Regions from separate parts of the Streptomyces sp. NPDC088794 genome, predicted to be linked through region 2. Evidence: riboswitches for the same ligand, from Rfam matches in the RefSeq annotation. Region 2 holds a riboswitch; each other region holds the start of a gene.
What was found. A riboswitch is a leader RNA that binds a small molecule or an ion and turns the genes downstream of it on or off. The one in region 2 is predicted to bind cobalamin.
Positions count from the first base shown of each region.

Region 1: it holds a riboswitch for cobalamin, as region 2 does, so the genes downstream of both, ACIP6U_RS43945 (CoA-acylating methylmalonate-semialdehyde dehydrogenase) here and ACIP6U_RS41370 (cobalamin biosynthesis protein) in region 2, are expected to answer to the same signal.
Region 3: it holds a riboswitch for cobalamin, as region 2 does, so the genes downstream of both, ACIP6U_RS01600 (CbtB-domain containing protein) here and ACIP6U_RS41370 (cobalamin biosynthesis protein) in region 2, are expected to answer to the same signal.

Region 1 is NZ_JBIVKB010000023.1:98,526-101,742, reverse strand. It holds gene ACIP6U_RS43945 (CoA-acylating methylmalonate-semialdehyde dehydrogenase) at 1-1,217, opposite strand, end outside; cobalamin riboswitch at 1,441-1,622, opposite strand; gene ACIP6U_RS43940 (ECF transporter S component) at 1,678-2,511, opposite strand; gene ACIP6U_RS43935 (ABC transporter ATP-binding protein) at 2,508-3,217, opposite strand, start outside.
Region 2 is NZ_JBIVKB010000020.1:66,233-69,449, reverse strand. It holds gene ACIP6U_RS41375 (cobyric acid synthase) at 1-905, opposite strand, end outside; gene ACIP6U_RS41370 (cobalamin biosynthesis protein) at 902-1,846, opposite strand; cobalamin riboswitch at 1,944-2,107, opposite strand; gene ACIP6U_RS41365 (hypothetical protein) at 2,186-2,407, opposite strand; gene ACIP6U_RS41360 (anion permease) at 2,441-3,217, opposite strand, start outside.
Region 3 is NZ_JBIVKB010000001.1:328,072-331,288, forward strand. It holds gene metE (5-methyltetrahydropteroyltriglutamate--homocysteine S-methyltransferase) at 1-7, shown strand, start outside; gene ACIP6U_RS01590 (histidine phosphatase family protein) at 136-744, shown strand; gene ACIP6U_RS01595 (CbtA family protein) at 835-1,587, opposite strand; gene ACIP6U_RS01600 (CbtB-domain containing protein) at 1,610-1,831, opposite strand; cobalamin riboswitch at 1,867-2,016, opposite strand; gene ACIP6U_RS01605 (LacI family DNA-binding transcriptional regulator) at 2,146-3,072, opposite strand; gene purU (formyltetrahydrofolate deformylase) at 3,119-3,217, opposite strand, start outside.

The DNA of each region.
Region 1 (3,217 bases), on a different contig from region 2:
TAGTCGGCGGCGCGGACCACGGACAGGACCGGGCCGAAGATCTCCTCCTGGTAGATCCGCATGGCCGGGGTGACCCGGTCGAAGAGGGAGGCTCCGGCGAAGAAGCCGTCCTCGTGGCCGGGCAGGACGAAGTCCCGTCCGTCAACGACGAGTTCGGCGCCCTCCTCGACGCCGAGGTCGACGTACGAGCGCACCCGGTCGACGGCGTCCCGGCCGACCAGCGGTCCGAAGTCGGCCTCGGGGTCGTCGCTGCGGCCGATGCGCAGCGACCCGATGCGCTCCTTCAGTCGGGCCACGAGCGCGTCGGCGGTGGCCTCGCCGACCGGGACGGCGACGGAGATCGCCATGCAGCGCTCCCCCGCCGAGCCGTTGCCCGCGCCGATCAGGGCGTCCACGGCCTGATCGAGGTCGGCGTCCGGCATGACGATCATGTGGTTCTTGGCGCCCCCGAAGCACTGGGCGCGCTTGCCGTGCGCGGCGGCGGTGGCATAGACGTACGCGGCGATCGGGGTGGAGCCGACGAAACCGAGGGCTTCGACGCGGGGGTCTTCGAGAAGGGTGTCGACGGTCTCCTTGCCGCCGTGGACGACGTTCAGGACGCCGGGCGGCAGGCCCGCTTCCAGGAAGAGTTCGGCGAGCCGGAGCGGAACGGAAGGGTCGCGTTCGGAGGGCTTGAGGATGAAGGCGTTGCCGCAGGCCAGCGCGGGCGCCGCCTTCCACAGGGGGATCATCGCGGGGAAGTTGAAGGGGGTGATGCCGGCGACGACTCCGAGCGGGGCTCGCAGGGAGTGGACGTCGATGCCCGTGCCGGCGTTGTCGGTGAACTCGCCCTTGAGCAGGTGCGGGATGCCGGCGGCGAACTCGACGACTTCGAGGCCGCGCTGGAGGTCGCCGTGCGCGTCGGCGACGGTCTTGCCGTGCTCGGAGGAGAGGAGCCGGGCCAGTGAGTCCCGCTCCCCCTCGACGAGTTGGAGGAAGCGGAGGAAGACGCGGGCGCGGCGCTGCGGGTTCCACTGACCCCACTCGCGCTGCGCCTCGGTGGCGTCGGCGATGACGGCCTCGGTCTCGGCGCGGCTCGCGAGCGGGACGCGGGCCTGCACCTCGCCGGTGTTCGGGTCGTACACATCGCCGTAGGACCCCGAGGTTCCCGGGGTGTGCTTGCCGCCGACGAAATGACTCAACTCGCGCACGGGAGCGCGGTCTTGTGCGTGGACCATGGATGCCTGCTCTCGTCAGGTGGGGTCCAGGAATGGCGCGCTCGCCACCGGCACGGACGCCGAAAGCGCACACGTGCGGGGGGGGCCGCGCAGGATCGCGTATGGCGAAGGGCCGTCAGGTCCTGACGGTGGAATGCCGGAAAGACTCGGCAACAGGCAGTGGGCCCCTGCCGGGATCGTGAACGCATACCGGTGCCATGCGTGTCTGCTCCATCCTCGTGGACAACACGGAACAAACCGCGGCCGGTATCCTGACTCCCGGATCAGCGCGCGCCGTCCGCCTTCCCGACATCCAGCTCGTCAGTGGCGTCCTGCTCGACGGCGAACTCCCCGGTCACAGTGGCGGGACCGTGCCGGTTTCACACCGGCTTCCCTGCACCGCGGACCTTGGGGCACGAGCATATAGTTGGACGTCCTAGTAAATCCAGTGCCGACGGCCGCGCGGCTATTCGGGTTCCGTTCAGGAGTCGCCTGGATCGGCCGCTCGCGCGGGAGCGGCGAAACGCACCGGCGCCCGGAATCGGGCCTTGCGGGCGGCCCGGCGGAACGTCGTGAGGACGGCCGGTCCCGCCAGCAGGATGCAGAGGAAGTTGGTGACCGCCCGCCCTGTGTCCCAGCCGAGGGACGTGGCGATGTCGAAGGCGACGTAGCGATGCCACTGCTCGGTGAACGGCAGGCCGGGCAGATAGGCGATGGAGTTGTTCGGGTCGAGGGAGAACGGCCAGAAGGAGAGGTTGAGCAGGAAGCCGAAGAGATAGCCGGAGAGCGAGCCGTAGACGGCGAGGAGCAGTACCTCGCGTCGGCCGCTCGCTCTGGGGAGGAAGCCGGCGAGCATGCCGACGAACGCGCAACCGAACATCTGGTACGGCATCCACGGCCCGACCCCGCCGGTGATGAGGGCGGAGGCGAACAGCGAGGTGCACCCCAGGACGAAGCCGAAGCCGGGCCCGTAGACGCGTCCGGCGAGGACGAGGACGAAGAAGACGGTCTCGATGCCCGCGGTGCCGGCGCCCAGTGGACGCAGCGCCGCGTTGACGGCGGACAGGACGCCGAGCATCGCGAGCGCCTTGGAGTCGATACCGCCCTCGGCGATCTCGGAGAGGACGACGCACAGGACGAGTACCAGCAGCACGCCGAAGATGAGCGGGGGTGCGTAGTTCGAGCCGAAGGTGCCCGGTGCGACGACGAACGGCCAGAAGAACGCGACCACGCCGAGGATCGCGGCGAGCGCCATCACGATCCCGGCGCGGCCGGTGAGCCGGATGGCCGGGGCGGAGGTACGGAGTGCGGTCATCGGTCGGAGTCCCCGTCCAGCAGCGGGAGCACCTGATCGACGGTCAGGAACGGCAGCGGAGCGAGGATCTTCGCCGTCTGCGGCGCGAACACCGGTGAGGCCGTGATGACTTCGGCGGTGGGCCCGTCGGCGACGATGTCCCCCTCCGCCATGACGACGACCCGGTCGGCGGCGCGGGCGACGAACTCGACGTCGTGGGTGGCGATGACGACGGCCCGGCCCTCGGCGGCCAGCGCGTCGACGATCCGGACGAGTTCCGTCTTTGCGCGGTAGTCGAGGCCGCGTGTCGGCTCGTCGAGAAGCAGCACTCGGGGTGCGGCGGAGAGTTGGATGGCCAGGACGAGTGCCAGCTTCTGTCCCTCGGACAGGTCGCGCGGGTGGGTGTCGTCGGGGATGCCGGGCGCGAGCCGGTCCAGGATGGCGCGGGCCGGCTCCCCGCCGGCCGACTCGGTGTCGGCCTGGCCGAGTTCCTGTTTGACGCTTTCGAGATAGAGCAGGTCGGCGGGGGTCTGCGGGACCAGGCCGACAGCCCGGCGGGCCTCGGCGGAGGACAGCGCGTGCGGATCCCCCGGGGCGTCGGCGACCTTGACCGTTCCGGCGCGACGCGGACCGGAGCCCTGGAGTGCCCACAGCAGGGAGGACTTGCCGGAGCCGTTGCGGCCCATGAGCGCGACGACCTCGCCCCCTCGGAGGTCCAGGTCGACCT
Region 2 (3,217 bases):
TCGGCGTCGGCCAGCTCCTCGGGCCGGTCCACGAACCGCACCACGACGCCCGGTTCGGCGGCCAGCGCGTCCACGTCCGTGAAGTTGGACATGAGCGGGATCGCGCACACGGCGACGCGCAGCACGTCCTCGCCGACAGGCGGCGCGGTGTTGGATTCCCGCACGGTCCCGCGCAGCGAGATGCGCAGCCCGTCCTCCTCGTCGATCCCGAGGCCGTGCTGGAACGGCAGCACGCCGTACGTCCGCCGCCCGGTGAGGCCGAGCAGCATCTCCAACCCCGGTTCCAGCAGCGACACATCGCCACGGAACTTGTTGACGACGAACCCGGCGATCAGGGCCTGATCCTCCGGGCTGAGCAGCGCGACCGTCCCGAAGAAGGAGGCGAAGACGCCCCCGCGGTCGATGTCGCCCACCACGAGCACGGGCAGCCGCGCGTTGCGCGCGATCCCCATGTTCACGATGTCGGTCCGCCGCAGATTGATCTCGGCAGGACTGCCGGCCCCCTCACAGATCACCGCGTCATACGTGCCCCGCAACTCCGCGAGACAGTCGAGCACGGTCCCGAGCAACCGTTCCTGCCGCCCGCCGTGGTAGCCACGCGCACTCATTTCGCCCACGGGCCTGCCCATGAGCACGACCTGACTGCTCCGCTCGCCACCGGGCTTGAGCAGCACGGGATTCATCAGCGCGGTCGGCTCGATCCGACAGGCCTGCGCCTGCATGGCCTGCGCCCGCCCGATCTCCGCGCCCTCGCGCGTCACGAACGAGTTGAGGGACATGTTCTGCGCCTTGAACGGCGCGACCTTCACGCCCTGCCGCACCAGCCACCGGCAGATTCCGGCGGTGACGACACTCTTGCCGGCGTCCGAGGTGGTCCCGGCGACCAACAGCCCGCCGCCGCTCATGACTTGCGCCCCTTCGCGAGCAGCCGCCCGGCGACGCTCACGCCGAGCGCGAGCAGACCGACGCGCCGGGACAGCCGTACGGCCCGCTCGATGTCCTGTGTGACGACCGCGCGCCCCGAGGCGCCATTGAGGACGGGCCGGTGCTCGACTCGCCCTCCATAGGCCAGCGTTCCGCCCAGCCGCACCCCGAGCGCCCCCGCGAACGAGGCCTCCACGGGCCCGGCGTTGGGGCTCGGGTGCTTGCCGGCGTCGGCACGCCAGGCGCGTACCGCCCCGCGCGGATCGTCGCCCGCCACGGTCGCGAGGACGGCGGTGAGCCGCGCCCCCGGCCAGCCGGCCACGTCGTCGAGGCGGGCCGAAGCCCAGCCGTAGCGGCGGTACTTGGGCGACTTGTGCCCGACCATGGCGTCGAGGGTGTTCACGGCCCGGAAGCCGACCAGGCCCGGCACGCCCGCCACCGCACCCCACACCAGCGCGCCCACCACCGCGTCGGAGGTGTTCTCGGCGACGGACTCGACGACGGCCCGGGCGATCCCGTCGGCGTCGAGGGCCTGGGGGTCGCGCCCGCAGAGGTGGGGCAGCCGGGCCCGCGCGCTCTCGATGTCCCCGGCCGCCAGCGCCTGCCCGATGGCCCCCGCCTCACGGGCGAGGGAGGTGCCGCCGACGACGGCCCAGGTGGCGGCGGCGGTCAGCGCGACGGAGGCGGTACGGGAGGGGCGTACGGCGGACGTTGCCGCGGCGGCGAGGGCGACGGCGCCGCCCGCGCACACGGCGGTGTGCAGGGCGCCCCAGCCGCGGTGGTCGCGCCACAGCACCCGCTCCACGGCGCCCGCGGCCCGGCCGAACGCGGCGACCGGATGGCCGCGGCGCGGATCGCCGAGCAGATGGTCACCGAGGAGGCCGGCGGCGGCGCCGTACGCGAAGACGCGATCGGCACGCATCGGCTCAGCCGGCCGTCGGGTCGGGCAGAGCTCGGGTGATGGACCTCAACAGGCGGCCGCGCATGGCGAATTGTCCTCACTCAGGGTGTCCGCGCCCTGGTTCGAAGAGAGCGACGGCGAGAGTTCCTGGCTCCCGGGACTACCTACCCCGGTGACAGTGGCGGGACCGCGCCGGAATCACACCGGCTTCCTCTCTTGCCGCCGTACTTGGCCCCGGCAGTCCACCACGGGCCTGGAAGAACCGTCAACTTGCCGCTGACCTGCGACGGGAGAGTGTGCTGAGGCCCACACAGGGCCCGTCGGAGGTCGGCGGACGATAGGTCGAGGAACGTGCGGGGATCAGGCGACGATCAGCGAGATCCCGTACGCCACAGCCGCCGCGCACGCCGCGAAGCAGACGTAGGCGCCGGTCACCGCGAGGGTGGCCGAGCCGCCCTGGGCCGTCGCCTTCTCCTGGCGGGACAGGCCCGCGACGCCGAGGGTGAACAGGGCCACGAGGCCCACGGTGACCACGAGGCTGACGCCGAAGACGGAGCCGAGGGCCGCCCAGTCGATGTGCATGCTGGTGATTCCTTCGTTACCGGTGGGCGGGGATCAGAGAGCGGGGGCGGCCGACGGGGCGGCCGGATCGGCCGCGGGGGTCGTGGGCGCCGGGATGGTGGCCGTCAGGTCGTCGGTGACCGGGCCCGCGGGAGGCGGGGTCACGGCGGCGATCGCCGTGGTCACCACGCCGGGCGGCTCCTCGGTCTCGTTGACGTTGCTGTGGTCGACGACCTCGCGGCGGGAGAGCTTCCAGATGGCCGCGCTGGAGGCGATCAGGAAGACGGCGACGACCGCCGTGCCCCAGTCGCCCAGGTCGGTGACGGACTCGGCGAGCGCGCCCACCAGGGCGGCGGCCGGCAGGGTCAGGCCCCAGGCGACGAACATGCGGGTCGCCGTCGACCAGCGGACCACGCCGCCCTTGCGGCCGAGGCCCGCGCCCATCACCGAGCCGGAGACGACGTGCGTGGTGGAGAGGGAGAAGCCGAGGTGCGAGGAGGCCAGGATGGCGGTCGCCGCGCTGGTCTGGGCGGCGAAGCCCTGCTGCGGCTGAAGCTCGGTCAGGCCCTTGCCCATGGTGCGGATGATGCGCCAGCCGCCCAGGTAGGTGCCCAGCGCGATGGCGAGACCGGCGGAGAGGATGACCCAGGTGGGCGGGTCGGAGTCGGGGGCGACGGCGCCGCCGGCGACCAGGGCGAGGGTGATGATGCCCATCGTCTTCTGCGCGTCGTTGGTGCCGTGGGCCAGCGAGACCAGTCCGGCGGAGGCGATCTGGCCGGCGCGGTAGCCCTTCGCGGCGGCCTTGCCGTCGGCCTTCCTGCCGAGCCGGTA
Region 3 (3,217 bases), on a different contig from region 2:
GGCCTGATGCCGGGATCCGTCGGCCGGGGAGGGCAGTTGGAGAACCCTCCCCGGTCGGTGCACGTACGGGCCGTGTCCAATGGAGACCCGTACACCGGACCCGTACACCGTGAACCGCATCAGGAGGAGCCGCCCGTGACCAGCCGTGTCACCTTCATCTCGCCCGCGATGAGCACCTCGCTGCGCCAGGCGCGCTTCGACGACGGGGGTTCGATCGAGGCCGGCGGGGAGGCGGGAGCTCGTGCCGCGGCCGGAGCCCTGCCGTCGGCCGCACGGGTCGTCGTCTCGCCCAGCACGCGCTGCCGTCAGACGGCGACCGCGCTGGGCCTCAACGGGTCCGAGGAAGCGGCGGAGTTGGCGGGGCTGGACGTGGGGCGTTGGCGGGGGCTCACCCTCGCCGAGGTCGGCGCCGGTGAGCCCGAGGCGGTGGCCCGGTGGTTGGCCGATCCGGCGTCCGCTCCGCACGGCGGGGAGTCCGTCGAGGAGTTGTGCGCGCGGGTGGCACGGTGGCTGGAGGCGTCCCTCGCCACGGACGGCCGTACGCTCGCCGTGGTCGAACCGGACGTCGTACGGGCCGTGGTGGTGCACGCGTTGGGCGCGCCCGCGGCGGCCTTCTGGCGGCTGGACGTGCTGCCGCTGACCGCCACCACGGTCAGTGGGCGGGCCGGCCGCTGGAACGTACGGATCGGACAGCCGCTGGATACGGCCGAGGCGGCTCAAGTCCCGTCGGCCGGTGGTTCATGAGGTCGCGTCCCGGTGCCGGCGCCTAACGGACGGAAGAACGCGAGAGGGCCCCGGACGGTTCCGCGGGGCCCTCTCGTCAGGTCGGTCGTGTCAGTGGGCCGCGGGCACCGCCGTAGGCGCCGGGACCCGTGCGGGCTTCGGGTTCAGCAGCCGTTCGGCCAACTCGCCGAAGGCCAGGCCGAATCCGCCCCACAGGGTGATCTGCATGGCCAGCGCGGAGAGCCGGAAGCGCCACAGCACGGTGGCCGGGAAGTCCGCGGGGACCTCGTTGATGACCGGCAGGAACGCGTACGCCAGCCCGATCACCACGGCGAACGCGGCGAGCGCGACGACGGTCGCGTACCAGGTGCCCAGACTCGGGGCGAGCCGCTTGCCGAGGATGGTCGCGGCGACCGCGAGGAGCACGCTGAGCACCATCATCAGGAAGTACAGGGTGGTCCGCTTGCCGATGGTGTCGGGGTCGCCGACCGCCGGCGGGTTGGCCGGGTACTTCAGGAACGGGACGACGTAGACGGCCAGCAGAGCGCAGCCGGACAGCAGCAGCGCGGTCGCGCGCGGGCTGAACCTGCCGACGCGGCCGAGCGCGAAGCAGAAGCCGAGGGCGGCGATGCCGCCGAACGCGACGCCGTAGATCAGGACACCGGTGGCCAGGCCGGCGGTGGACTGCAGGGAGCGGGAGACGATCTCCATCTCGTGCTCGTGGGCGTGCGCGTCCTCGAAGGCGATCGCCTTGTCGACGTTCGGTTCACCGAGGAAGTAGGCGACGACGAGGGCGAGCGCACCGGCGGCGAGGCCGGCGAGCATGCCCCGCACGAGAAGGTTTCGCACTGTTGCGGAGTTCATGTGAGTGCTGGTTTCCCTCGGGTCAGTGGCAGGGGAAGCCGAGCAGGTGACGGGCGTCGTGCACCCACTCGTGGACGTCCGAACCGGACACGAGGGAGGTGGCGCCCTGTTCGGCGCCGACGAAGTACAGCAGGACCAGCATCAGGATGCCGAAGAAGACCGCCCAGGGGACGATCGCGCCGATCGGCAGCTTGGCGGGGAGAACGGGGGTGGTGGCTGTCGGCTGAGCGACATGCTGCGCCATGGCAGGGCCTCCTCTGGGAGTTCGCGTCCCATCTCGGTGGTGCACAGGACGACGGCTACGGGTCTGACTCGCCCCCCTCCGTTAAAGGGGTGGCACACAGTGGCGCGACCGTGCCGGACTCCCACCGGCTTCCGTTTTGGTGTCGTCGATATCAGAGTGACCGTACCGTGTGTCGCGAACATGGCCAATACCGCGCTACCTGGGGTGATGCCGGTCTCGCCCGCCGAGTGACGAGGATCATCGGCCTGGGCCGTCAAATCACCGCGTGGATACGCCGGTTCGGGCGCCCTACGCCCGGCGGTCCCGCGCGCCGGTCACACCGAGGCGCGGACCACGATCCGGCCCCGCACGGGCGTCAGGCCCTCCGAGTCGATGCCGAGGGCGGCCCGGGCGGCGAGCCGGCCGAGGGCTTCGGCGTCGATGTGGACGGTGGTGAGCGCGGGCGTGGTCAGGGAGCCGTGCTCGGTCTCGTCGAAGCCGATCACGGCCATGTCCTCGGGCACCCGAAGTCCGAGGTCGCGCAGGGCGGTCAGGGTACGCAGTGCGATGTCGTCGTCGAAGGCGGCCACGGCGGTCACGTCCGGATGGGCCGCGCGGAACGCCCCGACGGCGACCGCGCCGGCCTCTCGCGGGCGGGGGACGACGAGGCGCTCCAGGGGTGGCAGGCCAAGGCGCCGGGCGGCCTCGCGGGCGAACCCGAGGCGGGCCTCGGTGAGCGGGAAGTCGTGGTCGGGCATGGCCATGGTGATCCGGGTGTGCCCCCGTTCGGCGAGATGGCCGATCTGCAGGGCGGCGTTGGCGGCGAACCCGTTCTCCCAGTCCTCCTCGATGGGACCGTGCTCGCGCATGTAGACCTCGCCGAGTCGCAGCACGGCCCGCGGCACTATGGTGTCGAGGATCTTCTGCGTGGCCTCGGGCGCGGTGTGCCCGTGCCGCACGAGCAGGACGTGGTCGTGGGCGGCCAGCTCCTCGTCCAGGCCCAGGACATAGCTCCGGGAGAAGTTGCCCTCCAGGCCCTCGTCGACATTGAGGACGACGATGCGCGAGGACCCCTCGCGCAGTGCCCGGGCGATGCCGTGCGGGACATACCCCAACTTGTGCGCGGCGGCCAGGACCCGTTGTCTGGTCGCCCCGGAGATGGTCTGCCGGGGGTCGTCGTTCAGTACGAAGCTCACGGTCGCCCGGGAGACTCCGGACGCCTCGGCCACGTCACTCAGCGTCACCCGGCCGGAACGCCCCATGCCGGCACACTCCCGCCTCCAGAACGATTAAGCGCCGGCACTCAGCCTAGGCGAACACGATGGTGTGGTTGCCGTTCCTGACGACCCGGTCCTCGGCGTGCCACAGCACCGCCCGGGAGAGGACCGCGCGTTCCACGTCGGCGCC